Alkalihalophilus pseudofirmus: one gene and its partner. The protein of the gene in region 1 binds, or shares a complex with, the protein of each later gene. Links are inferred from orthologs where the notes say so. Each region holds a gene or a part of one and is shown on either strand. Other genes may lie near its edges. The genes, in order: PQ478_RS07110 and smc.

What was found.
Region 2: the proteins of PQ478_RS07110 (region 1) and smc are in contact, whole or in part, in a crystal structure (PDB 3ZGX), measured with the Bacillus subtilis proteins. The link is inferred for Alkalihalophilus pseudofirmus from one-to-one orthologs.

Annotation. Positions count from the first base shown.
Region 1 is NZ_CP117835.1:1,366,817-1,383,984, reverse strand. Bases 7,111-9,987 are described here. They hold PQ478_RS07110 (segregation/condensation protein A), read right to left. Parts: upstream 8,992-9,987; coding sequence 8,230-8,991; downstream 7,111-8,229. Other genes in these bases: PQ478_RS07100 (GNAT family N-acetyltransferase), read right to left, coding at 9,776-9,987; PQ478_RS07105 (DUF309 domain-containing protein), read left to right, coding at 9,221-9,748; scpB (SMC-Scp complex subunit ScpB), read right to left, coding at 7,652-8,230; PQ478_RS07120 (superoxide dismutase), read right to left, coding at 7,111-7,535. Also shown: PQ478_RS07175 (DUF421 domain-containing protein), read right to left, coding at 1-568; PQ478_RS07170 (DUF1657 domain-containing protein), read right to left, coding at 580-786; spoVAE (stage V sporulation protein AE), read right to left, coding at 797-1,147; spoVAD (stage V sporulation protein AD), read right to left, coding at 1,149-2,159; spoVAC (stage V sporulation protein AC), read right to left, coding at 2,161-2,640; PQ478_RS07150 (hypothetical protein), read right to left, coding at 2,652-3,077; PQ478_RS07145 (DUF1657 domain-containing protein), read right to left, coding at 3,168-3,371; PQ478_RS07140 (hypothetical protein), read left to right, coding at 3,473-3,802; PQ478_RS07135 (hypothetical protein), read left to right, coding at 3,778-3,999; PQ478_RS07130 (DUF421 domain-containing protein), read left to right, coding at 4,121-4,822; PQ478_RS07125 (alkaline phosphatase family protein), read left to right, coding at 4,819-6,402; more of PQ478_RS07120, read right to left, coding at 6,657-7,110; more of PQ478_RS07100, read right to left, coding at 9,988-10,126; ribH (6,7-dimethyl-8-ribityllumazine synthase), read right to left, coding at 10,295-10,762; PQ478_RS07090 (bifunctional 3,4-dihydroxy-2-butanone-4-phosphate synthase/GTP cyclohydrolase II), read right to left, coding at 10,852-12,045; ribE (riboflavin synthase), read right to left, coding at 12,089-12,757; and 4 more genes. UniProt on the Bacillus subtilis protein: Participates in chromosomal partition during cell division. May act via the formation of a condensin-like complex containing Smc and ScpB that pull DNA away from mid-cell into both cell halves.
Region 2 is NZ_CP117835.1:2,608,525-2,620,507, forward strand. The notes cover bases 7,882-11,983. They hold smc (chromosome segregation protein SMC), read right to left. Parts: upstream 11,649-11,983; coding sequence 8,082-11,648; downstream 7,882-8,081. Other genes in these bases: ftsY (signal recognition particle-docking protein FtsY), read right to left, coding at 7,882-8,070; PQ478_RS14025 (DUF1128 domain-containing protein), read left to right, coding at 11,863-11,983. In the rest of the region: rnhB (ribonuclease HII), read right to left, coding at 1-537; ribosome biogenesis GTPase YlqF, read right to left, coding at 722-1,579; lepB (signal peptidase I), read right to left, coding at 1,589-2,140; rplS (50S ribosomal protein L19), read right to left, coding at 2,295-2,639; tRNA (guanosine(37)-N1)-methyltransferase TrmD, read right to left, coding at 2,790-3,527; ribosome maturation factor RimM, read right to left, coding at 3,524-4,045; PQ478_RS13990 (YlqD family protein), read right to left, coding at 4,045-4,449; PQ478_RS13995 (KH domain-containing protein), read right to left, coding at 4,578-4,808; rpsP (30S ribosomal protein S16), read right to left, coding at 4,833-5,105; ffh (signal recognition particle protein), read right to left, coding at 5,212-6,570; PQ478_RS14010 (putative DNA-binding protein), read right to left, coding at 6,582-6,890; more of ftsY, read right to left, coding at 7,069-7,881. UniProt on the Bacillus subtilis protein: Required for chromosome condensation and partitioning.

The DNA of each region.
Region 1 (17,168 bases):
TAAGACCTCTTGTTGCTAAAGGTTCATCCAAAATCTCTCCGTCTTTAATGACGGTTTCTGGCTGTTTTGTTTGTGCAACCTTTATTTGCAAGGCACTTGGTGAGATCGGCTGCTTATCTGATTTTAATAATACATTTAACTCTCCATTAGATTCTAACACCGCAAACTCTACATCAGCCGTTTGAAATACATCTTTTGAGCGTAATCTTCTTAATAGTTCATCACTTGTTACATGTTGTTTTGTCATATTATCTTCAAGAATTTTCCCATCTTTAATCAATGGAATTCCTCTTCCGTAAATAAATGTACGGACCTTTGCGCTTTTTTCAACAGCATAAGCTAATCCGATTGCCAAAAGCCCCCATACAAAAAGTGCAGTAAGAACTAATCCAATCGGTGATTGAAGAGAAAAAGCTCCAATGGCACCAATCACGCTCATGCCAGCTACTATGCCATATTCAAATGCTGAGCATTCACCAATAGGCTTCCGGATAAAGCCTTTGAAAAAGGCAAACAGAATAATGATGATGCCTATACTTCTTGCGACAACTTCTACCCAGCCTGGCATTTTATCCCTCCTTAATTCCCTTTATATTGCGGCTCTTCCCGCTCTAAAAACATGACCTGCTGCTCCATTTCTTGAATGATGGTTCTTGTTTTGAGAGAAGCTTGATGATACACTTTCTCTGCTTCTTCGTCTGATGATTGCAAGGCTAATTTGGTTAAGGTAGCGTCAATCCCCTTAAGCGAAAATAGAGTGCCTTTTACTTGTGCAGCTACTGACATACTAAATCACCTACCCTTTAGGTTTAAAAACGAGTGATGCGAGGAATCCAAAAATGATGGCTGCAGAGATACCGGCACTTGTCACTTCAAATATTCCTGTTATCACACCGATTAATCCATTTTGTTCAGCTTCAGCCATCGCACCGTGTACTAAGGCATTCCCAAAGCTTGTTATAGGAACTGTGGCACCAGCTCCGGCAAAATCAATTAAAGGCTCATAGAGACCAAACCCATCTAAAACTGCCCCTGTCACAACAAGAGTACTCATGGTGTGTGCCGGAGTCAGCTTCCCTACATCCATTAACAACTGTCCAACCACACATATAATACCGCCAACAATAAAGGCCCAAATAAAGATCATATTACATTCCCCCCGCTTCAATTGAGACTGCATGTGCGATACAAGGGATCGTTTCCTTTTGTTGAAACGATAACGGGGAAAGAAGTGCTCCAGTTGCCACTATTAACATTCGCTTAATTTCGCCTCGTTTCATTCTGTTAAGTAAATGCCCGTACGTTACTGAAGCAGAACACCCCGGTCCGCTTGCTCCGGCAAGAACCGGCTGTCCTTCTCGATAAATCATTAACCCACAATCTTGGAACACACCATCCCCTAGTGCGATGCCTCTCTCTTCAAGCATTTCTTTTGCAATAGGCAATCCAATCTTTCCTAAGTCACCTGTTGCTATAAGATCATAATGATCATGTGGCAGTTCCAAATCACGAAAATGTGATTCAATCGTATCAACAGCTGCCGGAGCCATAGCACCGCCCATATTAAATGGATCTGACAAACCCATATCAATAACCTTGCCAATCGTAGCCGAAGTAACGTGGGGACCTGAACCTTCTTTTGAAACAATGGCAGCGCCCGAAGCGGTAACAGTCCATTGAGCAGTTGGCGGTTTTTGTCCGCCATACTCGGTAGGATAACGGAATTGCTTTTCGGTTGCTGCATTATGACTCGTTGCTGCTGTCACTACATGATTTGCCCCGTCCCCATTCACTAGAAACGCAGCTAGTGCAAGCCCTTCCATTGATGTTGAACACGCTCCAAACATGCCTAGGTAAGGAATACAAAGCATACGGCAGGCAAAACTTGATGGGGTTAATTGATTAAGCAGATCTCCTGCCAGCATAAATTGAATATCACCATTTGTTAGCTCTGCTTTTTCAATGGCCCTGGTTACGGATTCTTCTAGAAGGACACGTTGTGCTTTCTCGTAAGAATCCTGCCCTAACCAAAGGTCTTCATGGAGGAGGTCAAAGTCGTTAGATAGCAAACCATTTGCTTCAAACGGACCTCCAACAACACCAGTTGAGGTAATCACTGGCTTATTTTCAAACACCCAAGACTGATGTCCCTTTAACATCTCACAGCCCTCCCCACTGAAGCAGCACGGTTTTTATAATTGCAATAATGAAAGCTGCAACCGTCCCAAATACGATAACTGAGCCAGCCAGCTTAAACATATTGCCGCCCACCCCAAGAACGTACCCCTCAGTCCTATGTTCAATTGCAGCAGATGCAACCGAGTTAGCAAAGCCTGTTACAGGTACTGCTGTACCAGCTCCTGCAAATTGAGCGAATCTGTCATACACCCCAAAACCTGTTAGTAAGACGGCGATAAAAATTAACGTGGCTACGGTTGGATTGCCTGCTGTGCGCTCAGTAAAATCAAAAAAGGTATAATACATCGTTTGTACGCCTTGTCCAAAAAAACAAATTAATCCACCAATAAAGAAAGCTCGAATACAGTTTTTAAGAACCGGGCGCTTCAATTCGTGCTTTTGGGCAAGACGTTGATAAGCCTGCTGTGTCGGCGTCACATTTTTCATTTTACTGCTTGACATAAGCTACCCTCCTAACCCTTCATTTTTTCTTCTAGATCTTTTAGTTTGGCGTCATATCTCTTTTTACTTATAGTGCGTTGCTTCAATTCTTTCTCAAGCTTGCCAAGTTCAATAAAAATCTTTTTATCTGTAGATACGTGAACTGTGTATTCTGGAAAACGCTTTTTTACGTTCTCATGACCTCGTTCTCTAATATCATTCAAATGAAAACGATCTAATTGCTTCACACGAGGGGCCAGATATATATCCTTTTCAGTGGATACACCAACTACTTCTAATATCTCTTCCATAGATAAGAGAATCTGTTTGGACTCATCTGCTTCATGTTGAGAAACAATGGCTTCTTCACCTACTTGTAGAGGCTTAATTGTCTGTGCCCTTTGACCGCATCCGCTTGCTATAAGAAGAAAAATACATATAATTAATATTCGTTTCATTTATATCACCTCATCTTCTGATAAAATACATGATGTAAGAGCTAAGCAATCTTCATTACTTAGCTCAAAACTTTTCGAGGCTGCCAAATCTTACTGTTTGTATTGAGGCTCTTCTTGTTCAATTTCTTGCAAACGAGGGTTTAACCCGTCAACAATTCCTTGTGTTTGTGTAGCAAGCTGCTGAAATAATTGCTTCGCTTGCTGATTATCTGTTTCAAGAGCAAATGTTTCAAGGCTTGCTTGTGCACTTTTTAATCCAGAAATCGTCTGTTTCATTTTGTTAGCAACAGTCATTATGTCACTCCCTTTCTCTTTAACATCACTTTTAGGATGAAATAATTTACGTCATCTTATTAGATACAATTTCTGTAAACTTTTTTAGTTAGGAGTTTTTTATGAAAATGATCCTATTCTTCCTCTGTCTTATGACTATTTTACATACCGCACTGCTCATCTATCTCTTTAATAGACAGCAGAAGCACATTCACCTGAGTAAACAAATGTATGATTTGATTTTAGCTACAACACAACAAGCGGAATTAAAGCAACATGCAGAACTGATTGAAGAACAACGTACTCATGTTATTCTTCTTTGCTTTAAAATACGTGAATCCGTTTCTAAACAAACAACTAGTCTGCACCCATTGCAGATCGAACTCACTCCGCTCAGGCACGGCCTTACTGATGAAGAGTTAGCAAAATGTTTGATTCAGAACAAGCATTAAGTGTGAGCACACTTTTTAGTAACTATAGAGAGTATGTAGAGACATACTGGGTAGGAAATGATCAATCGATTAAGAAGATTTTTAGGGGGAATCCTGATGATCCAACCTCTGAACTCGGAACTTTGCACGTTGCTTCTACTCAGCTTCTCCATCAGATAGATCAACTACTCATTACCATCCAGAGTGCGAAAGAATAGTACCTTTCCATACCATTTTTTGAAGCTGCCCTAAAAACTGGGCAGCTTCTGTTTTTCCTTGTGATAAAAAATATCATTCTGATCACACTAGAAAGGATTACATCTGAGAAGGAGAAGCGCTGTGCATACAAACTTCCTATCGCTAACTACCGAGCTTTTAGTCGGTTTCTTTGCGTTATTAATATTAACTAAAGTGTTAGGCAAAAATCAGATTACACAGCTGACTCCATTTGATTTCATCTCAGCATTAGTACTTGGGGAGCTGGTTGGTAATGCGATTTATGACAAGGAGATCGGCTTGCAGTATGTTCTTTACGCCATCTTTTTTTGGGGGACTTTAATTTATTTTATTGAGATGCTCACACAAAAATTTAGAGGAACGCGATCATACTTAGAAGGAACCCCCGCACTAATCATTGCAAATGGAAAAATTCAATATGAAGAATTAAGAAAAAATAAGCTTGACCTAAATCAGCTGCAACATCTTTTAAGAGAGAAAAGTGTGTTTTCTATACGTGAAGTTCAATATGGTGTGCTTGAAACGAATGGGTCGGTCAGCGTATTAAAAAAGCAGCAGTTTGACACACCTATCAATAAAGACTTAAATATCCCCGCTAAAACTGTTTCGCTGCCTATCCTTTTAATATTAGATGGGGAATTAATTACAGAAAGCTTACAGCAGCTGAATATGAGTGAAAAGTGGTTAAAAGAAGAACTATTAAGAAGAGGAATCCCAGAGATTAAAGCTGTTATGTATGCAGAATGGCTTGACGGCGAAGGGTTTGAGATACAAACGTATGATAGAAAGAAGGGATCAAAATGAGAGCATCGATCGTAATTCTCCTAATGATTAGTCTCCTCTGTTCAGGCTGTGGCGGTAAAGAAGAGGAGAAAAGCGGCGCTTCGATCCAATCAAGTGACCATCCCTCAAAAAAAATAATGGTAATTATGGTGGATTCTATGACATCTGATTTAATTAACCTTGGGATAGAAGAAGGAAGAACTCCAGCAATTGCTTTTTTAAAGGAACATGGGAAAGTATTTGATGACTTCATTTCTCCGTTCCCTTCTATGTCAGTGGTCATTGAAAGCTCATTGATTACAGGGGTTGGTCCAGAGGAGCACCATGTCCCGGGACTAATTTGGTTTAACAAAGATGAGAACAGATTGGTTGATTATGGGTCAACGATCCCTCGTACCTTTAAGCTCGGCACAAAACAAATACTTGAAGATGGATTAAAACATTTAAACAATACACATTTGAACCAAGAGCTACCGACGATCTATGATGAAGCTAAGAATAAGGGATTGACAACTGGTTCTGTTAACATGCTGCTTTACAAAGGGCCAATACAACATACCTTATCGATCCCCCCTTTAGTAAAACACGCCATCCATACTCCCTCATCGATTACTACAAAAGGTCCTGATTTATTAGCATTTGGGCAGCTCGCTAAGCCTGATGCGATAAAAAATAAAAACTTGCCAGACCATATGTATGAGCAGTATGGAATTAATGATCAATATTCTACTGAAGTCATTCAAACTCTTATTCAATCTGGACAGCAGCCTGATTTTTTAATGACATTTCTTCCTGATTTTGATAAGGAAGCACATATCCATGGTCCACATGACCTTGAAGGATTTGCTAAAGCTGACTATCACCTGCAGACAATACTGAACAGTTATCCAAGTTGGGAAGAAGCTATAGATGATACCATTTTTATTTTGTTAGGTGATCACAGCCAAGTAGCTTTAAAGGATAAAGGGGAGCATACAGCAATCGAGCTTGAAGCGTTGCTTGAGCCTTATTCTATTGCGAATCTCTTAGATGAACCAACGGATGGTGATCTCATTCTTGCAAACAATCACCGAATGGCCTATATACATCTTGCTACTAAAAATCTAACTAAACAAGACATTATTGACCTGCTTTATGATGAACGGATTGATCAGCTGGCATGGGCAGATGGAGAAGAAATCATTGTAAAACAAGCAGAAAGTGATGCGTGGCTTTCTTATAAGAAAAATGGAGATCTGCGTGATCAATATAATCAAACGTGGGACATCACTGGGGATTTATCCGTACTTGATCTAAGTATAGATAAGAACTCTAATTCACTCGATTACGGAAAATATCCGGATGCTCTTGAACAACTGTATTCGGCCCTGAAAAGTCAAGCAGGTTCTTTAATTATTACAGCCAAGCCAGGTTATACTTTAAAGACAGAGGGAGCCCCTGTTCATTATGATGGAGGAGAGCATGGAGGGCTCCATGAAGACGATACTAAGGCAGCTCTTATTGTAACGGGAACGGACATTTATCCAGACAGACATAGAATCCGAGACCTGAAACATTATTTCCTGCAGTTGTTAAACCAAAAGGAGTCCTTGGTTGAATAAAATAGTCGAGTGATAAGAAAAAAGAATTGAACAAATAAGAGACTGGGTCTTTTAAAGCCCAGTCTCTTAATGGCTGACCACGCACACACTGAAATAGTCGCCCCTGCCAATAGTGGCTGCTTTCCGCTGGAGCGGAGACTGTGCTGTAACCCATGTTTCAGGTACTCTTAGTTAAAAAAGCTTTGAAGCTATAACTAAATCACTTCGCTATAAATTAGTTAAGCTATACCTAGACGCTTTTTGCCTGTCAATTTTTAAAATGGCTCCCATCTCACTTGTTTGGCTGTTGCAAACCGATCTTCGACAGCCGGCCAGTTCACGACGTTCCACCAATTTTCGATATATGGCTTCCTTTCATTTTTATACTGCAGGTAATATGCATGCTCCCATACATCTAAGACAAGCAGAGGAATTTGATCTTGCTGAGAAAGGTTTTGATGCTTTTCCGCTTGCAGGATTTCTAGACGATGAGATCTTGGCGACCAAACTAATATGGCCCACCCTCCTCCTTCAACCGCGTTTGCAGCTTCTGAAAAATGTTTTTTCATCTGCTCAAATGAACCAAAATCATGATTGATTCGCTCTAACAGTTCTCCACTTGGCTCTCCGCCGCCATCAGGATTCATAATTTCCCAAAAAATCGAATGAAGGTAATGACCTGATCCGTGAAAAGCAGCTTCCCTTTCCCAATATTTAATCAGAGAGAAATCACCTGTTTCTCTGGCCCCTTGCATGGCATTTTCAGCTTTATTTAGACCGTCTACATAGCTTTGATGATGTTTATCATGATGCAGCCGCATAATTTCTTCTGCAATATATGGCTCTAGTGCATTATAAGCATACGGCAATGGAGGGAGTGTATGGCCGCCAATTGGAACCGCGCGTACTCCCCCGTCATATCTCTTATCACTAAACATCTTTTGCCAAGCGTCATAGACTTCCCATGCCTCATTTTCATAGTCAGCGGAATCTCTTAGCTGTTGTTCTTCCATTGAGTTTAATAATGACGTTAAGGAGCTTACAAAAGATACTGTTTTCTGTTTCCCAACCTGACTTTCAATGAATTCCCCTTGTTCATTCCAAAGCTGCTTTATGTCCTCAGCCCATTCATACAGCCGGTCATTATATCCCATATGCCGCCCCCCTAAATTTTTACTCATCGTTAAAGCGTATGACTAGAGAATGTCCATGTGAACTTGACCATATAAAAAAGGTATGTCTCACTTAAAAGTCAGACATACCTTTATCACTAAAGCCCTTCTTCCATATTCTTAAAGAACAGATCAGCCTCATCTTCGATTGGATCATCTTCAATATCCTCAGGCAGCGGCGGAAGCTCATCTAAATGCTTTAACCCAAAATGGTCAAGAAATTGAGGGGTTGTCCCATATAATATAGGTCGCCCCGTTCCTGCAACTCTTCCCACTTCCTTAATTAATAATTTTGAAGTAAGCGATTGAAGTGCTCGTTCAGACTTCACACCACGAATCTCATCTATTTCAGCACGTGTGATAGGCTGTTTATAAGCAACAATGGCTAACGTTTCTAGCGCTGCTTGTGAAAGCCCTGAATGCAGCGGCGACGTAGCTAGTTTCTTAATAAAAGGTGCATGATCTGCCCGTGTTTGAAAACGGAATGAACCACCAACCTCTACAATCTGTAACCCGCGCACAGTGTCTTCCATTGATGCCTGCAGGTCACTCATCACATCTTTTACAGTGTCAACTTCAACTTCAATCACTTCTGCAAGCTGTTCATACGTCATTCCCTCATCACCAGCTACAAATAATAAGCCCTCGACAATAGCCTTCATTTCATTTTTAGTCATTATAGATTTCCTCCTCCCTGCTTAAAGATTGTAATATCTGCAAAATTCCCTTCCTGCTCACAACGAATCGTTTTTGTTTTCATTAATTCTAATACAGCTAGAAATGTCACAACCATATGACTTTTTTCAGGTACGGTAAACAATTCATGAAATGAACAAGATTTGGTTGGAAGCTCCGTTAGATAGGAAACGACCTCATTCATTCGATCTTCAATTGAATACTCCTGGGATCTAATCGTTGTCGTACGTGGTGCTTTTAATGATTTTCGTTTCATTAACTTTTGATAAGCTGCGAGCATATCAAATAATGAAACCCCAGAAATAGCTACTTCACGACGATCATTTTCACTAATTAACGGCTCTAGATCTTCTGGCGGTCTAGTATGTACAAGGCTGCGCTTTTCTTCTTTTTCCTTAAGTTCCGTTGCGGCTTCTTTATACTTACGATACTCAATTAATCGATTCATTAATTCATCTCTTGGATCTTCCTCATCTTCAATCATTAATTCTTCATCAAACAACTCCTCTTGCTTAGGTAGGAGCGTTTTACTTTTAATTACTAGAAGAGTTGCTGCCATAACCAAATATTCGCTAGCAATATCAAGATGAAGCTCTTGCATAGCATGAACATAACTCATATATTGGTCCGTAATTGGTGCTACCGGAATATCATAAATATCAACCTCTGCTTGATTAATTAAATGAAGCAGAAGATCAAGAGGCCCTTCAAAGGTATCAAGCTTTACATTATAAGGATTTATTTCATAAGGATTTACTTCATTTGAATTCAATTCACATTCACCACTAGCCTTGATTTTTTTGCGCTAGATGAGATTATACCATACTTCGAAACACTCTGTAACAGGCAATAGATATAGGGTTAGAGAAGGTCGCTAAGAAACTTGGTAATACGGTTAGCTTACAAACCACATGTGTTCCTGATAAAATAGAAAATATAGTAGATGGAGTGTTGCTCAAAGGAGTTTTTTTATGTATTCAAACGCCTATTTAGAGTTTCTGATTGAATTTCATGCCACGCGTGATTATTTTGAATGCCATGAAATTTTAGAAGAACATTGGAAAGAAGACCCTGCTGGTAAGAGAAAACTACACTGGGTTGGGTTAATACAGCTAGCAGTTGCCTTATATCATGAGCGGAGAGGAAATGTGACAGGTGCAAAACGGATGTACCGCAGTGCTCTTAGAATTATTGAAGCAGAGAAGAAGTCAATAGAACAGCTTGGTATAGATACCAGCCAATTACAACAACTTATTTTAGAGAGAACCTTGCAAGCTGGCAGTACATTTACTGATTTTATGATCCCTATAAATGATAAGAAACTGCTAGCGGCATGCGAAAAGCTCGCTTACGAGAGGAAAGTGATATGGGGATCGTCAAGCGCGTTAGATTCGGAGCAGCTTATCCACAAACATAAGCTAAGAGATCGCAGCCCTGTTATAAAAGAACGTGAACGAAGGTTAAGTGAGAACCAATTGATGAAACATGAAAAAAAGTAGACAAATCATCTGTCTACTTTTTTCGTGTTAATTCGTTTTTTCTTCACAGTTTAAAAGAAAGTCTTTTGTTTCTTTTGATGGTTTAAGATCTGCATTCAATCTTTCTTTTAAAGCGTGTATTATATTCGTTCCTAAGCCCTCTTCACGATAAGAAGGATTGACGCTGAGGTGGTGTAAAATGGCTTCATCTCCATCCATTTCAAGACCAGCTATCCCTACAATATCATCGTCTACCTTCCAAAAAAATAATTTCCATGTTTCATTCGTTTCATAAAGCTCGATCGTTTTAATAAGTTTCTTTACATCCTTCTCTTTTGGCATATACGATAGTAAGCCCATCGCTATTTTCTTATGAGATGTTTTGTATGGTATGAGCATGATTTCTCCTCTTCCTATGAACCTAATGTAACGTATCCGCTTTCACCCCATACATTTTACCATATTCATACACATTTTGCGTCTTTAATTCATATACTAAAGGCAATTTAAGACTAAAGAAACAAAAAATCAGCGTAGCTTGGCAGCTATGCTGATTTTAGGGGAATATTATTCGAACGAACGACCTAGATTTGCCATTTCAATTGCAGCCGCTGCCGCTTCCCACCCTTTATTTCCTGCTTTTGTACCAGCACGTTCTACAGCTTGCTCGATCGTATCAGTTGTCAGCACCCCGAAAATAACCGGTTTACCTGATGAAAGAGATAGAGAAGCTACACCTTTCGCTACTTCACCACACACGTAATCAAAGTGAGGAGTCGCACCGCGAATAACCGTCCCTAGTGTAATAACTGCATCATACTTTCCGCTCTCGACCATTTTCTTTGCAGCAAATGGAATTTCAAAAGCACCAGGAACCCATGCTACATCTACATCTTCCTCAGCAACACCATGACGTTTTAGAGCATCTTCAGCTCCGCCTAATAATTTGCTAGTAATAAATTCGTTAAATCGTCCAACTACGATCCCTACTTTTAACCCTGTTGCTACTAAATGACCTTCATATACTTTACCCATGTTTAAATTCCTCCTAATGTATGTATCAATTTGACAGAAGCACTAGAAGCTTCTAGTGCTTCTCGTTCTCGTTCACCTTTTATTTACGTTTAAAAATGAAGCATGTGGCCAAGCTTTTCTGTTTTTGTACGCAGATAACGCTCATTATCTACATTATGCGGCATTTGAATCGGAACACGGTCAACCACTTCTAATCCGTATCCTTTCAGACCCGTAATTTTTCTTGGATTGTTCGTTAGAAGTTTCATTTGAGTGACACCTAAATCTCTTAAAATCTGCGCCCCAATACCATAATCACGAAGATCTGGCCCAAAACCCAGCTTCTCATTTGCTTCAACTGTATCATAACCCTCTTCTTGAAGCTTGTAGGCTTTGAGCTTATTCATTAAGCCAATCCCACGCCCTTCTTGACGCATATAAAGCAGAATTCCAGAGCCTTCTTGCTCAATTTGTGCTAGAGCTGCATGTAATTGCGGTCCACAATCACAGCGGTTAGAGCCGAACACATCACCAGTTAAACACTCTGAATGAACTCTGACAAGGGTTGGCTCTCCTTCTCTTATTTTACCCTTTACAAGAGCAACACTTTCTTTTCCTTCAAGTACATCTGTATAGCCAATGGCGCGAAAATCACCAAAAACAGTCGGAAGTTTAATTTCAACCTCTTGCTTAACAAGCTTATCTTTACGATGACGATAGGAAATAAGATCTTTTATCGTAATCATCTTAAGATCATGTTCATCAGCAATCTTGCGAAGCTCAGGCACTCTGGCCATTGAACCATCTTCATTCATAATTTCACAGATGACACCAGCAGGCTTTGCTCCAGATAACCTTGCTAAATCAACAGCAGCCTCTGTGTGACCAGCCCGGCGCAAAACTCCACCGTTTTTAGCAATCAGCGGAAAAATATGGCCAGGACGTTTAAAATGATGTTTCTTCGTTTGATCATCCACAAGTGCTAACACCGTGTCTGAACGCTCATGAGCCGAAATTCCTGTCGTCGTAGTATGATGATCAATGCTGACAGTAAAAGCTGTTCCGTGTGGGTCTGTATTATGATCAACCATTGGGACTAAATCAAGTTCCCTCGCACGGTCTTCAGTAATTGGTGTACAAACTAAGCCGCGTCCGTGAGTGACCATGAAATTAATAACCTCAGGTGTTGTTTTCTCTGCAATGGCAACAAAATCACCTTCATTTTCCCTGTCCTCATCATCACATACAATGACGACTTTTCCTTGCATTAATTCATAGATTGCTTCTTCAATTGGATCAAACATTTTGTCTTGCATGTTGATTCACCATCCTAATCTCGTTCGCTATTTAAAAACCATGCTCTGATAAAAACTGTTCACTCAAGGAGGTTTGTTTTACCTGTTGACTGCTCTTTCTGGGTGGACTCTTTTTCCTTGTTATAAATTGTTCTATATATTTTCCTATCATGTCACACTCAATATTCACAATATCTCCCACACCTTTTGATCCTATAATCGTTTCTTCAATCGTGTGGGGAATAATTGAAATCGTGAAGGAATTTTCATCTACTCCAAAAATCGTTAAGCTTGTTCCATCTACTGCAACGGAACCTTTATGAATCATGTAGTGTCTTAAGTCATCAGACACTTCAATTGTATAATAGACTGCATTATCTTTAGGTTCTTTTGAGATGATTTTGCCGATTCCATCAACATGTCCAGATACAAAATGGCCTCCAAATCTACCTTTAGCACTCATCGCCCTCTCAAGATTCACTTTTGCGCCTCTGCCTAACCCGTTTAAACTAGTGGCACGGACCGTTTCTGGCATTAGGTCCACTGTAAATGAATGACTTGTATACGAAGTAACCGTAAGACACACCCCATTAACTGCGATACTGTCTCCAAGAGCAACATCACTGAGAACTTTTTTCGCAGCTATATTCATCACAATAGCTTCGCCGCTTTGACGTACTTGGTCAATTCTGCCAATTTCTTCAATAATTCCAGTAAACATCTTACCCCTCCTTTACTAAAGAAGTGATTTTAATATCTTGTCCTACTTGTACTACATCAATCACTTCAAGCTCAAGTGCTTGATTAATAGAAGGAATTCCTTCTCCACCAACTGAAGTCGGGGCATTCTTCCCTCCGATCATTTTAGGCGCCACATAGGTTATGACTTGATTGACCGCTCTTTCTTTAATGAAGCTTCCATTTACTTCTTGGCCGCCTTCCACATAGAGCGTCATAACTCGTCGTTTTCCTAATTCCTTTAAAATAGAGGGAATAGAGTAGTCACGTAATCTAATCACATCCACACCAAGCATACGAAGGGCTTCTTCTTTTTCACTAGAAGCATGTTCTGTGGTAAATACCCACGTCTTCGCTGCTTGATCACAAGCTACTTGTGAACTCTCCGGCAGACGCAGATGTCTGTCTAAAATAATTCGAATCGGATTGCGCCCGCCATTCGGCAGACGTGTCGTCAAAGCTGGGTTATCGCTCAGCACTGTACCAATTCCAACCATGATTGCATCATGAATGTGACGGTCGCGGTGCACATCAAGCCTCGCTTCCTCTCCTGTAATCCACTTACTTTCACCTGTAACAGTGGCTGTCTTTCCATCTAGGGTAGATGCTGTTTTCATAGTTACAAAAGGCCGCTTTGTTTGAATAAAATGAAAAAACATACGATTTAATTCAATGGCTTCAGCCTCACATACTCCAACATCTACGGTAATTCCTGAATCACGAAGTCGTTTGATCCCACGTCCAGATACTTCTGGGTTTGGGTCGACTGTTGCTACCACAACGCGCTTCAATTGTTTTTCAATAATTAAATCAGCACAGGGAGGAGTTTTACCATAGTGACTGCACGGTTCTAACGTCACATATATGGTAGCTCCTTCGGCTTTTTCACCGGCCATTTTTAATGCGTTAACTTCAGCATGACCTTCCCCTGCCTTTAAATGAGCTCCCATTCCTACAATCGCTCCGTCTTTTACGACGACAGATCCTACCATCGGATTGGGAGATGTTTGACCACGTGTTTGTTCTGCAAGCGTTAGAGCCAGCTTCATGTAGTCTATATCCTTCATCACGCATCCCTCTCATCCGATGTTCCTTCAAAGGAAATCCAAAAAACCCCCGAACGATTCATCATCATTCGGGGGTGTCATTTAAAGAAGAGTAGCATGAACTAACCATTACAAACATAATGGATTTCAACTGTATTCAAAAAGGCAGACTGCTCCCTTTAATAAGTGCTTTCTTTTGAAAAAGATAGACTTAAATAAGGCATGTCTAAGAAATGTGACTCAAAAGTCGGTCTCATTTTCTATCACTTTTAGAATCATGCTCTCGTTCCTTCTCCCATCCAGACTTTAACTGTCGGTCCCGGATTTTCACCAGGTCCACCGTTTTCAAGATGCAGCAAACACATCACCTCTATACTCTAATCATCGTATTGATCACAGCCGATAGAAGCGAAAACGGGTCACGGACTAAGAAGCATTTGCTTCATCACCGCCGGTCGGGAATTTCACCACGCCCCGAAGGAAACATCATTCAATTTTTTACAACTACCGACATTGTATCTCGTTTCCTCACATACCGTCAACTATATTATCTTGAATTTAAGAAAACAACTTCTCATTCGCTAGAATTTTCGAACATATAGGCAAATGTCTACATATACTTTAGTATGGATTCCACTGATTCTATAGATTTGAACAAAAAGGGGGGAAAACCTAACTTGATTGAGACTCTCTCATCTAACGACTACTTTATCCTGCTATGTGCACTGCTTCTCATTACAGGTGTACTGGCTGCTAAGTTTTCCTCTCGTTATGGTGTACCTGCGCTAGTGCTGTTCATCCTTCTTGGAATGCTTGCAGGGAGTGACGGAATAGGCTTTATTCATTTTGAAAATATAAAACTTGCACAATTACTTGGTCTGTTTGCTTTGGTCATTATTTTATTTGAGGGCGGCCTCCAAACAAAGTGGTCTACCGTAAAACCCGTCCTGCTCCCCTCACTTTCATTAGCTACCCTCGGTGTAATTATTACTTCCTGCATTATTGCTGTTGCTGCCAAATACATACTTGGCTTGACTTGGTTTGAAGGAATGTTATTCGGAGCGATCGTAGGTTCTACCGATGCAGCAGCTGTTTTTGCCGTATTAAAAGACCAAAATATTAAAGAGCGACTCGGGTCAACACTAGAAGCCGAGTCTGGTGCGAATGATCCAATGGCTGTCTTTTTGACCTTACTGTTTATCGAGTTCATCTTAAATGACGCAACCTCTATAACCTACATGATCACAAATTTTCTTTGGCAGATGGGTGCAGGACTTATTATTGGTCTTACATTTGGAAAGGCTGCTTCGCTTGCTATTAATCGCATAAACCTCGATTCAAGCGGGCTCTACCCAGTTTTTGCTCTTGCTTTTGCCTTGTTAACCTACAGCGTCACGGCTCTTTTAGGAGCAAGCGGTCTTCTCGCTGTTTACGTGAGCGCTCTTGTCATTGGCAGTCATGATCTAACATACAAACACTCTATTTTCAGGTTTAACGAAGGGTTTGCTTGGATGATGCAAATCTCTATGTTCGTTATTTTAGGTCTCCTCGTCTTTCCAAGTGATCTGCTTGATGGAACGATTATAATTGTCGGCCTCTTACTATCCGCCATTCTTATCTTTATCGCCAGACCTGCTGCTGTCTTTTTATCCACATGGAACATGAATATGAATTGGAAAGAAAAAGCGTTCCTCTCTTGGGCTGGATTACGAGGTGCTGTTCCTATTGTGCTTGCTACCTTTCCCTTACTTGCTGGATTAGAAAACAGTCAATTATTTTTCAATCTTATTTTTTTCATCGTCCTAACATCAACGCTTATTCAAGGGTCAACCATCCACTTTTTTGCAAAGTCTCTCTCCTTAACAGGACCTAAAAAAGTGACTCCGATGCATACGCTTGAATTAATCTCTATTGGGAAAGCAAATGCTGAAATTATAGAGTATGAGGTGAATGAGGAAACAGTGGTCATAGGTCAACAGTTAAAGGATATCCCTTTTCCAAAAGATGTCTTGATCAATGCAATCATTAGGAAAGGAGAGTTAATTACCCCTACTGGGAATACCAAGATTGAAAATGAAGACACCTTATATATTCTCGTCTCAAGAAAAAGTGAACAAGAGTTGAAGAACCTTCTTACACCTGATAACACTGCAAAATCCACCCGATCATTTATTAAAGCCTAGTTCCAATTAGCGAGCAACTAGGCTTCAATAGGTTTATCATTATTACGTTGAAAATGTTAATTGAATTAATCATCATTCTCTTTTAAAAATAGTCTACCTAGAAATTCATCAAACGACTGCGCAGCTACCTCTTCAGACCAAGAGCCGTCCTCATTTGCAGAAAAATAAACAACCTTAGGAACGGTTGTGTATCTATAATCTAGTGAAAGCCACGTATCCATTGTCCCAGTTAGTAACACTTGTCTTTCAGGTAAATGGAGTTGTTCTATGAAAACACTAGATAGACCGACCCCGCATTCTGCATCAAGCTCCTGAAAGTAAGGGATGATGGCGGCTTCCCCGTCCTCAAATAAAAGATAACGGTAGGTTAATTCTCCGCCATTCTGCTCATTCATAAGCTTCTTATACATAAGGGGCAACTCTACATCTAATAAATTCTCTATTTGTTGAATCGCATTCTCCGTCAGCCTCTTTCCTGGTTTATAAGAAGTAGGCCTCTTCCAAAAATCTTCCCCTTTATATAGTTGAATCATACTACCCGCACCTTTCGTTTTCATATTACCTCTATTGTTACTTATATAACAATTTGAAACAACAATAAAAACGGGCTTGTCCATTTTGTAAAAGATCTTGACTGTACTTTTGTCTTAGTGTACTATCTAACTAACACACTAAGACATTAAAAATTTGGAGGGGTCTTTATGAATGTATGGGGAAATTTATTAAAAAAAGAAATCCGCTTAGGGGTGCCCGCTTTTATCATGCCGGTCGCAGGCTTTCTAATCATCTGTGCGATTGCTGGATTTATTGGGCAACGCAATGGATTTATGTGGGAAGCGTTAATAGGTGTTGTCGTATTGGCAATAGGTCTGCAAGCCTTTTATTTAGCTTATTATATGTTCTTCAGCTTACAGGCTGAACATAAGAAATTACATTTATGGCTTCATAACCCTCTTCCTGCTTATGGTTTGCTTTCAGCTAAACTAGCTGCCGGTATTATTTCTATGGTAATTACAACCGTTATTGTTGCTGCCGTTGGATTAATTGCCATAACACAGTCTGAGCTGTGGGGAGAACTCTCCTCCTATATAACATTCGCACAAATCGCTGAACTCGGATTTTATGGAGGCTTTACATTATATTTGTTTGCCTTATCTGCAGTCGT
Region 2 (11,983 bases), 1.2 Mb from region 1 along the record:
TGGAAGAGAGTTAGCTAGTTTCATCGCATCAAGCAGCAAGTAATCTGGTTGGATGTCTAAATTATTGACTGCCCTTTGCATAGCGAGCTTGGTTGCCTCGTAAATATTTACTCGATCAATTTCATCAGCATCTACAAAAACAACCGAATAAGCTAAGGCTTGTTTTTTTATTTCCTCAACAAAAAACTCTCTTTTTTCTTTAGATAGCTTTTTAGAATCTGTTAATCCTGGTAAAGACGCATCCTTCGGTAGAATAACTGCTGCGGCTGTTACAGGTCCTGCAAGCGGTCCGCGCCCGACCTCATCTAGTCCTGCTACATAGTTATAACCATTCTGCCAAGCCTCTCGTTCATATATGAGCATGGTCTCATGCATTTGCATCCGTTCAGCTTCTAACGCTTTTTGTTTTTCAAATTTACAAAGGAGACGCTGAACTCCTTTACGTTCATCATACTTAAGTTGATCAATCCATTCCTCACTTACTTCCATTTCATTAAACAATGTTGCTTCAATCTCTTTAATTGCTAAGCGTTTCATATTCTCCCCTATCTTTCTCTTACCCTTTTTATCGGTGCTATGGTCCATTTTTTTATAACCTTTTTATCGTACTAGAGATCATTTTTCATTACTAGGCTAAACTGGCAATTGCTTTAATTATCCATAACCCAAATTGCCGGGACCTGAAAAAAAGCCGCAGAAGACTTTTTATCGTCTCCACGGCTTATCCAGTATGCGGCGGCTGCTCGAGTGTAACTTGTCCGAGCGTGCCTGAACGTAGTTCTCTTAAGATAATCTCAGCGGCTTTATCATAATCAATATACCCGCCAGGAAGCAGACAGCCTCGTTTTTTACCAATCGCATCAAATAAAGCAAGCCCTTCCTCCGGTACTTCCTCTAGCTTATACCTTTCCGCAATCCGTTCTGGGTAGTGGTCTTTCATATAGTTTAGTACAAAGAGGGCAATATCTTGAAAATCTAATAACTCATCTTTTATCGCACCTGTTGCAGCTAATCTGTATCCAATCACTTGATCTTCAAATTTAGGCCATAAAATACCTGGAGTATCTAACAGTTCTAATTCATCATTTCCTACCTTAATCCATTGCTGCTTCTTAGTTACGCCAGGTCGATCTCCCACCTTAGCAATTTTCTTTGAAGCAAGACGGTTAATGAGGGTGGATTTCCCAACATTCGGGATTCCGAGAATCATTCCGCGAATCGCCCGCGGCTTCATACCCTTAGATTTCCACTTTTCGATCAGGGGGCTTGCAAGCTTTCGGCATGCACCGCTGATTTTTTCTACCCCTTTTCCTGTTTGGGCATTAATAGCAAGAACGGTAGCACCCTTTTCTTCAAAATATCCAGCCCACTTTTTTGTCATATGAGGATCTGCTAAATCCGCTTTGTTTAATAAAACAAGACGCGGCTTCTGCCCGACAATTTCATCCATCATCGGATTTCTCGAAGAAAGAGGCAGCCTTGCATCCACTAATTCAATGACAACATCAATTAATTTAAGTTTTTCAGTTACTTCTCTTCTCGCTTTGGCCATATGACCAGGAAACCATTGTATTGCCAACCTATTCACCTACTCTACAAATCCAATATTAGCAAATGGCCAAAAAACAACATTTGCTTTACCTATTACTTCATCTTTGTGAATCGAACCTATATCCCTTGAATCTAAACTGTTATGTCTATTATCCCCAAGAACGAATAAATGATCATCCGGCACGACCTGTCCGCCAATGACTTCTGACAACTCAAAATCTCTTGTGACAAATTCAGGGCCGTATGCAGCTTTCAGTTCATCTAAGTAAGGTTCATCTAAAACCTCTCCGTTGACATAAAGCTGGTCATCACGATACTCAATATGATCTCCAGGAAGTCCGATAATTCTTTTAATATAATCTTTTCCGCCTGGTGCATGGAATACAATAATGTCAAATCTTTTAGGCTCAGAGACCACATAACCGATCTTGTTTACAATCATCCGATCGCTATGTTCTAATGTAGGCATCATCGATTGACCATCGACTACAATGGGAGCAAACAAAAAATAACGGATAGTAAATGCGACAAGAACCGCAATGACTACAGCTTTAATCCACTCCATAGAATTCGACTTGCTACTTTCCATTTTTCCGCCCCCAATAATTTGAATCACTTCTCTATTTTATTTTAAACGTTCTCTATATGTATCATTTCTTTATTTTAGCATAGGTTTAATCGACGTACATACTTTTTCAATTTAAAAGAAGGAGCTTAGTTCCCTAAGCTCCTTCTCTCGTTTCTTATCGGATTTCTTTAATACGAGCCGCTTTACCACGTAATGCACGTAGATAGTAAAGTTTCGCACGACGTACTTTACCGCGACGTTTCACGTCAATCTTAGCGATTTTCGGTGAATGTAATGGGAATGTACGCTCAACACCAACACCGTAAGACACTTTACGAACTGTGAATGTTTCGCTAACTCCAGTACCGCGACGCTTGATCACGACACCTTCGAATTTTTGAATACGCTCACGAGTACCCTCAACAACTTTAACGTCGATAACTAAAGTGTCACCAGGACGGAAAGCCGGAAGATCTGTACGTAATTGCTCACTTGTGATTTCACGAATAAGGTTGTTCATCGTATAATTCCACTCCTTCCATACAGATGCTCTTATCAGAATTTCCTGCAGCGGAACATCGTAATCACTGGCCTAAGCCACAAAGAATATAATATCATACAGAAAATAAATATACAAGCATTTCATTATAAATCAACGAAACTTTTACCGCTATTGTTCTCTTTTTATTTCCTCTAGAAGACGTTCTTCTTCAACAGTCAATTCTCTTTCTTCTAGCAGGTCCGGTCTGCGTTCAAGTGTCCTTTTCAAAGACTCCTTTTTACGCCATCTTTCAATATTGGCATGATGCCCTGATAATAAGACATCTGGTACTTCCATACCCCTGAATTCGGCCGGCCTCGTATATTGAGGGTGCTCAAGCAGGCCAGTAGAGAAAGAGTCTGTTACAGCAGATTCTTCATTACCAAGTACATTTGGCAGAAGGCGTGTCACACTGTCTGCAATCACCATTGCTCCTAATTCACCGCCAGTAAGCACATAATCTCCTATTGAAATTTCGTCTGTTACAAGATGTTTCCGTACCCGCTCATCATACCCTTCATAATGGCCGCAAAGCAGAATTAAATGCTCTTCTTTAGCAAGTTCTTCTGCTTTAGCTTGAGTATAACGCTCCCCTTGAGGACATAACATTATCACTCGAGGTGATGAGGTCTCATTTTGCTGCTTGAGATCATCTACAGCGTCAAAGATCGGCTGAGGACTAAGTACCATGCCTGCCCCGCCCCCATAAGGATAATCATCAACTTTTTTATGCTTGTTTATCGTGTATTCCCGAAAGTCGACGGCTTGGTAGGAAACATGACCTTCTTCTTTTGCTTTTTTCAAAATAGATGAGCCAAAAACTCCCTCAAACATCTCAGGAAAGAGCGTTAACACATCGATCTTCATTCGACTAACCCTTCCATTGGATCAATGATAACCTTGTTTTCCTCAAGATTAATTTCAATGACAACATCCTCTATATACGGGATTAAAATATCCTTTCCACCGCCTGCACGGCGAATCACCCATACATCATTTGCGCCTGTTTCAATAATTTCTTTAATTTGTCCTAAATGCTCGTTTTTCGTTGTATACACTTCACAGCCGATGATTTCATGGTAGTAAAATTCTCCTTCATCTAAATCACTAAGCTGGTCTTTTGATACATACAACGTGCTGCCTTTAAATTCTTCTACTTGATTGATGGAATCGTACCCTTCAAAAGTAAGAAGATCAAAGTTTTTATGAACTCGATGATTTGCTACGACAACAGAGATATGCTTTTTCGTATTAGCATCTACAATCCATAACTCACAGCCTTTAGCGTAACGCTCATCGGGAAAATCCGTAGATGAGATCACACGAATCTCTCCACGAACACCATGTGTATTTACGATTTTTCCAACCTTTAATAAATCCGCCATTACTTTTGCCCACTTCCTCGAATATCTAGAATAATTCCATCTTTAACAATGATCTCAAGCGGATCTGATGGATTAACCCACTCATCACCAATAGAGAGCTCTGTCATCGTCTCAACTGTTTCTCCCTTCAACTCAGTTCCATTTTGAAGTAAACCAAGCTGATCTAGTTGAAAGGTCAGCGACTTCATTTGCTCTTCTTTTTTTATGCATTCTTCTTTATATCGTTTACGAATTGTCTCTTCGTTATGTTTTTGACTCTTTATTGATTTTTGCATTTGAAATGTTAACTGTGCTAATTCTCGTTTGGTTTGGTGTAGTTCAGATTCAAGCTGCTTTTTAATTTCTTCCTTTTTTACATCTGTTAAAATATACTTTACCTGAGCATTGCGAATTATTTTAAGCATTCATCTAATACTCCTTTATATAAAGAGTTTAGTTACGTTCTAGTTTACGCTGCTTATCCTATTCTATAAAAGGAGCAGATAAACAAAAAAGGAGAGGTTGCCCTCACCCTTTTTTGTATTCATGCTGTTTAATCGACGATGTCTAATCGTACTCGCTTGTGCTCAGGCACTGCTGCCGCATAGACAAGCGAGCGCATTGCTTTTGCTGTACGACCTTGCTTGCCAATCACTTTACCGACATCACTTGGATGGACAGAAAGTGTGATTGAAAGCATGTCTCCTTCTTGCTGCTCTGTTACTCGAACTTCATCGGGCTCATCAACAAGTGCTTTTGCAATGTGTTCAACTAAAGACTTCATCACATTCTCCTTTTTGTAGAAGAATTATTTTTGGTTCTTAGCGTTATGAACCTTTTCCATTAAACCAGCTTTAGAGAATAGGTTACGAACTGTGTCAGAAGGCTTAGCACCTTTTAACATCCAGTCAACAGCCTTATCTTCTTTAAGATCAACTTTAGCTGGTTGAGTTAATGGGTTGTACGTTCCGATCTCTTCGATGAAACGACCATCACGCGGTGCGCGAGAATCTGCTACTACTACACGATAAAATGGGGCTTTCTTTGAACCCATACGTTTTAAACGAATTTTTACTGCCATTCGTTAGACACCTCCAAAAATAGTTAACACAATGGTATATAATATCATCAATTTTCTTAGATTTCAAGGTAATTTCCTTTACAGTCTAAAAAAAAGGATTTCCTCTTTAAAACGGAAGCTTTAAGCCTCCAAAACCTTTACCTTTTTTCTTGCCTTTACCTGATGTCATGTTAGTCATTTGCTTCATCATTTTCTTCATATCTTCAAACTGCTTCAGCAAACGATTGACATCTTGAATGGTCGTTCCGCTGCCCTTTGCAATACGGCGGCGTCTGCTTGCATTCATAAGACTCGGATCTTGCTTTTCTGCTTTAGTCATTGATCTGACAATGGCCTCAACACGCACCAGCTGTTTATCATCGACTTTTAGATCCTTTAAGCCTTTAGCCTTATTCATTCCAGGCATCATGTTTAGAATTTCATCAAGCGGTCCCATGCTTTTCACTTGATCAAGTTGCTCTAAGAAATCATCGAACGTAAAATCCATCGTCCGCATTTTTTTCTCTAGCTCTCTTGCTTTTTCTTCATCCACATTTGATTGTGCTTTTTCAATCAGCGTTAACATATCACCCATTCCAAGAATTCTCGAGGCCATGCGATCAGGATAAAATGGTTCTAACTGATCGATTTTCTCTCCCATCCCTGCAAACTTAATCGGGGTATTTGTAACGGCTTTAACTGAAATCGCAGCACCACCGCGTGTATCACCGTCAAGCTTCGTTAACACAACACCTGTTACATCTAGCTGCTCATTAAAACTCTCAGCAACATTTACTGCATCTTGACCAGTCATTGCATCAACAACAAGCAGAATTTCATCCGGCTTAGCAATTTCTTTAACCTCTTGAAGCTCTCCCATTAACTCTTCATCAATGTGAAGACGTCCGGCTGTATCAATCAACACGTAATCATGGTGATCTTCTTTTGCCTTAGCAATCGCTTGTTTGGCAATCTCAACAGGGCTTACTTGATCTCCTAGTGAGAATACAGGCATATTTAACTGCTTTCCTAATGTTTCTAATTGTTTTATTGCTGCAGGTCTGTAGATATCAGCTGCTACAAGCATCGGTGTACGATTATGCTTTTTACGGAGGTGATTGGCAAGTTTTGCAGTAGTGGTGGTTTTACCCGCCCCTTGCAAACCAACCATCATGACAACCGTAGGCGGTTTATTGGCAACAGCAATTTTACTTTGCTCGCCGCCCATTAAAGCTGTTAATTCTTCATTAACTACTTTAATAACCATCTGCCCTGGAGTAAGACTTTTCATAACTTCCTGCCCGAGTGCTTTTTCTTTCACACTGGCAATAAATTGCTTAACAACTTTAAAGTTAACATCCGCTTCAAGCAGAGCAAGTCGAACTTCACGCATCATATCTTTAACGTCTTGTTCACTTACCTTTCCTTTTCCGCGAATCTTAGTTAATGTATCTTGCAGTCGTTCAGCTAAACCTTCAAATGCCATGCTGTCGCCTCCTAATCCAATTTCTCAAGAGATTGAATGTGCTCTATGATCTCTTCAGGAGCCGCGTTGCTTTGGATTGCTGTTCTTAAGTGATTCAATATCTGCTGGCGTTCTTCAAACCTAACAAGCAGAGACAGCTTTTCTTCATATTCCTCAAGCATCGCTTCTGTACGCTTAATGTTATCATAAACGGCTTGGCGACTAACTTCAAACTCTTCGGCAATTTCACCTAAAGAAAAATCATCAAGGTAGTACAATGACATGTATTTTCGTTGTTTAGGTGTTAATAAAGACTGATAAAAATCGAATAAGTAATTCATTCGAAGCGTTTTGTCCAGCACACCATCCAACTCCTTGTTAAGTGATTTCCCTTTACAAGATAACATCTTACAGGATAGGGATTTAAGTGTCAAGTTTTTTTCTTAACAAACTTAAATCCCTATGTACCACGCATTAAAGAGACCCCTGATCGCAAAGAGATATACTACATCCTATAACTTAGTCTTCTATCTCTTCTTTTTCCTGTTCTTCTAAAATATCTTTAAATAGTCCATAGACAAATTGCTCTGCATTAAACGGCTGCAGGTCATCTACTTTTTCACCAAGACCGACAAATTTAACAGGAATATCGAGTTCATGCCTGATCGCAAGTACAATACCACCCTTAGCTGTGCCATCAAGCTTCGTTAATACAATACCTGACACATCTGTACTCTTGCCGAACGTCTTTGCTTGGCTCATCGCATTTTGACCGGTTGTCGCATCTAATACGAGAAGGACTTCATGAGGAGCAGAAGGAACTTCGCGCTCAATCACACGCTTCACTTTTTCAAGCTCATTCATTAAATTCACTTTGTTTTGAAGACGGCCTGCTGTATCACAAATTAATACATCCACGCCTCTAGACTTAGCGGCTTGAAGCGCATCATACATAACAGCAGCTGGATCTGACCCTTCTTGCTGTTTAATCACGTCAACTCCAACACGTTCTCCCCACACTTCTAGCTGTTCAATTGCTCCTGCACGGAAAGTGTCGCCAGCTGCAAGCATAACCGATTTCCCGTCCTGCTTCAGGTGATTAGCAAGCTTGCCGATCGTTGTCGTTTTTCCAACTCCATTAACTCCTACAACTAAAATAACCGTCATTCCGTCTGTTTGAATATTCAATGCGGCATCCTCTTCTTCTTTTTGAAGAAGTTCTGCTAATTTCTCTGAAATAACCGGTTGAATATCTTTTGTATCTTTAATGTTGCGGATTCTCACTTCATCTTTTAGGTCATCAATTAAGGTCATGACCGTATTGACGCCAACATCAGCACCAATCAAAATGTCTTCAAGCTCTTCAAAAAACTCTTCATCTACTTTTCTGTAACGGTAGACAAGTTCGTTCATTTTCGTCGCAAAAGAATCTCTCGTTTTTTCTAGACCCGTCTTAAATTTGTCAGTCACTTCGGTTGTTTGAGTGGTCAACTTCTCTTTAAGTTTTTTAAAAAAGCTCATGATTCTGCCTCCTATGTCTCCATTAATTGTTTAGTTTCTTCAAGTCTGACAGAGACCAGCCTTGAGACTCCTGACTCTTGCATGGTCACCCCATATAACACATCAGCCTCTTCCATTGTACCTTTACGATGAGTAATCACGATAAATTGTGTCGAGCCGCTGAAGTCTTTTAAATAATGTGCAAAACGGCTGACGTTGGCCTCATCAAGGGCCGCTTCTACTTCATCTAGCACACAAAACGGTACCGGACGAACTTTTAAGATGGCAAATAATAAGGCAATAGCTGTAAGTGCTCTCTCCCCGCCTGATAATAAGCCAAGATGCTGCAGTTTCTTTCCAGGCGGCCGCACCATGATTTCGACACCCGTTTCAAGAAGGTCATCCGGATTAGTTAAGACGAGATCAGCTTCCCCGCCTCCAAATAATTCACAAAACACACCTTTAAATTCTTTTTGAATCATGATGTATGTTTCATGGAAACGCTTCGTCATCTCGACATCCATTTCTTGTATCACATCGTGCAGCGTTCCTTTCGCGCGAAGAAGGTCTGATTGCTGCTCTGTAAGAAAATCATGACGCTCTCTTACTCTTTCGTACTCCTCAATTGCCCCGATATTCACTGATCCAAGTTCTTCAATAGCTAGCTTTATAAGCTTCACTTTTGTTTTCGCTTGATCAGGCTCAACCGTTAAGCTGTAGGATTCTCGCGCAGCTTCATACGACAATTCATATTCATTTCTCAAATGATTGAGCCGGCTGTCTAGTTCTACATCAAGGCGGTTTACCCGCACTTCAATTTGACGGCATTCATCAGCAATTAATCGGTGTTCACCTTGCTGCATCTTGATCATACTATCAAGAGATGCATACGATTCATCGATCTCTTGCCTTTCTTTCTTTAATTGCTCGAGTTTGATGGTAATCTCTTGTTTATGCTTTTTATTCGCTTCGATCCTATTCGATATACTGCTCTCGCCATCCGTACGATCAGAAGCTTCCATCTGCAGCAGGTTCAGCTGATCCTTAAGATCAGAGACATCTTTTGACACTTCATTGTAACGGGCTTCTGTTCCCTCTTTTTGAGCTTTTGCAGATAAATAGCGCTCCTGTGCGGCTGCATAGTCAATTTTTGCTTGATTTAATTCTTGCAAAATGGTTTCTTTTGATTGCTGCTGCTCTTTTTGCCTTGCTTCTAAATCGCTCACCTGATGTTCAAGTTGAGCTGCGCTTGCCTTCATCTCTTCTTCATGCTTGTCAAGCTCACGCAAGCGCTCGTCCATTTTTTCTGCTTCTGTGCTGAAACTAGACTGCTCACGGTCGTAGCGCTTAAAGCGATCTTCTATGCTGCCTGATTCTAACTCTAACTCCCTCAAACGGGTCTTCGCATCTTGAAAAGCATTCCTCGCCTGTTCTCCATTTGTTTTAAGAGTCTCTAATTGCGTTTCAAGCGACTGCATTTCTCTTTTTGATTCTTTCACTTCTGTTTCAAGCGCAGCAGCTGAACTTTTTAGTTTATTTAGTTTCGCCACTAATTCATCGAGCTCGCGTTTACGGCCAAGGAGCGGTGTTTGCTTTTGTTTAATGCTTCCGCCAGTCATAGAACCACCTGGATTAACCACATCCCCCTCAAGGGTGACGACGCGGTATCTATGGTTAAGCATTCTTGCTATTTTATTGGCCCCTTCTAAGTCACGAGCAATAATAACTTGACCAAGAAGCTGCGAAAACAGTTGGTGGTACTGTTCTTCGTATGTTAATAGCTTAGAGGCGATCCCGACAAAAGCTGGTTCCTGTGTTAGGGAATGAAGCAGGTGATCGGGAAGCTGTCTCTCTTTCATAACCGGCAAAGGCAGGAACGTGGCTCGGCCAAGACGATGTTGTTTAAGAAAAGTAATGGCTCCCCTAGCACTTTTCTCACTCTCAACAACGATGTGCTGTGAAGCAGCTCCTAATGCTATTTCAAGAGCTGTCTCATATTCTTTTGGTACGGTAGTTAATTCTGCAACCGCCCCAACAATCCCTTCAAGCTTCCCTTCTCTGGCCTTCAGGATTTCTTTTACCCCGTGAAAGAACCCAGAAAAGTCAGCTTGCATTTCTTCAAGCACCTCTGCCCTTGACTGCATTTTTTGAATGAGCTGATAGGCTTCATAAAGTTTAGATTCACGCTTTTGGTAACGTGTTCTTACTTGATCTAATTGGGTTTGACTTTTGCGATACTGGTCTATATTTTGTTCTAGTTCACGTTCTTTCACTTCAACTTCTACTTTTGCTTCATTCAACCTGCTAGAAAGCTGCTCGCGGCCTTTAAGCAGGTCTTGATTTTCATCTTCTAACCTTGATTGTTTAAATGCTTGCTGCCTTTTTTGTTCGACCAAGTAATGGCGCTCATTTCGAATCGATGCTTGTTCATTAAGGACTTCAATATAATCTGATTTCAAACGATCTAACTCTTTATTAACATCTTTTTCAGTTAGCTTTAATCGTTTTTCTTGTTCTGTAATTTCTTCATTTAAAGATTTAACAATGGATTGGGCGGATATCACCTTATCTTCTTGCTCAGTAAGCTCGGCCAAAAGCGCTGCTTGTTGTTCACAAATCCGCTCTATTGACTTCTCTAACTGTTCTTTATTTTGAGAAGCATTTTTCTTTCGTTCTTTTAATACTTCTCGCTTCCCTTCATTTTTCTCAAGTTCTTCACTCACTGCGAGCAAGTTTGCCTGCGTTACGCTGAGCTCTTGATCTAAATGTTTAGAGCGCTCTCTAAGATTCTCAAGTTCTTCTTCCATCTCAATAAGCTTTTGATGTCTTTTATCATGCTCTTGATGCAAGCTTTGGAGTTTTTCCTTTTCACTGTTCCAATCTTGATGCAGCTCTTCGATTTCGTGCACCATTAAAGCGATCTCTACTTCTTTTAATTCTTCTTTTTTCTCCAAGTAATCTTTAGCGATCGAAGCCTGAATCTCCAACGGTTCTACTTGTGCCTTCAATTCATGAAGAATATCTTCAACACGCAGTAAGTTATCTTGTGTTTCAGTTAATCGCTTTTCTGCTTTAACTTTTCTCGTCTTATACTTAAGGACACCTGCAGCTTCCTCAAATATCACTCGGCGATCTTCTGCCTTGCTGCTTAAAATCTCCTCTACTTTCCCTTGTCCAATAATGGAGTAAGCTTCTCTGCCAAGCCCCGAGTCTAAAAACAAATCGATAATATCTTTTAATCGACATGGCTGCTTATTAATTAAGTATTCACTATCACCAGAACGATAGACCCGTCTTGTGACACTCACTTCACTATAATCAATCGATAAGTGCTGATCCTCATTATCTAAAATCAAGCTGACCTCTGCGTAGTTTAACCGCTTGCGCGTATCACTTCCGGCAAAAATAATATCTTCCATTTTCGAACCGCGCAGTGACTTAGCAGATTGTTCACCAAGCACCCATCTAACCGCATCTGATATGTTACTTTTCCCACTCCCATTTGGACCGACTACTGCTGTGACCCCTGGGACAAATTCAATATTCATTTGTTCTGCAAATGATTTAAATCCTACGACCTCTAGTCGTTTGAGGAACATAATCCTTCCCCCTAACCTTGTTTAACAACTTTCCTATTTTACCATAATACCTGTATGAATACATCCGTCTCTTCACGCAGGATCCTGCTCCTTAGATCATACTCAATAGATCATACTCAATTTAAATTAAACTCAGTTTCTTTAAACGTTGTAGGACAAATAGACCCTCGTATGATACGATAGAATTTGACTAATTTATAGATGAGGTGTAAATATGGATCTCTCCACTACAAGCCGTGAAAATATTGAGTATATGATTGAAGAAATTAAGACGAAGTTACAAATTGTAAATGCCGGTGCACTAAATGCAAAGAGTTTTGACACAGATCAGTATG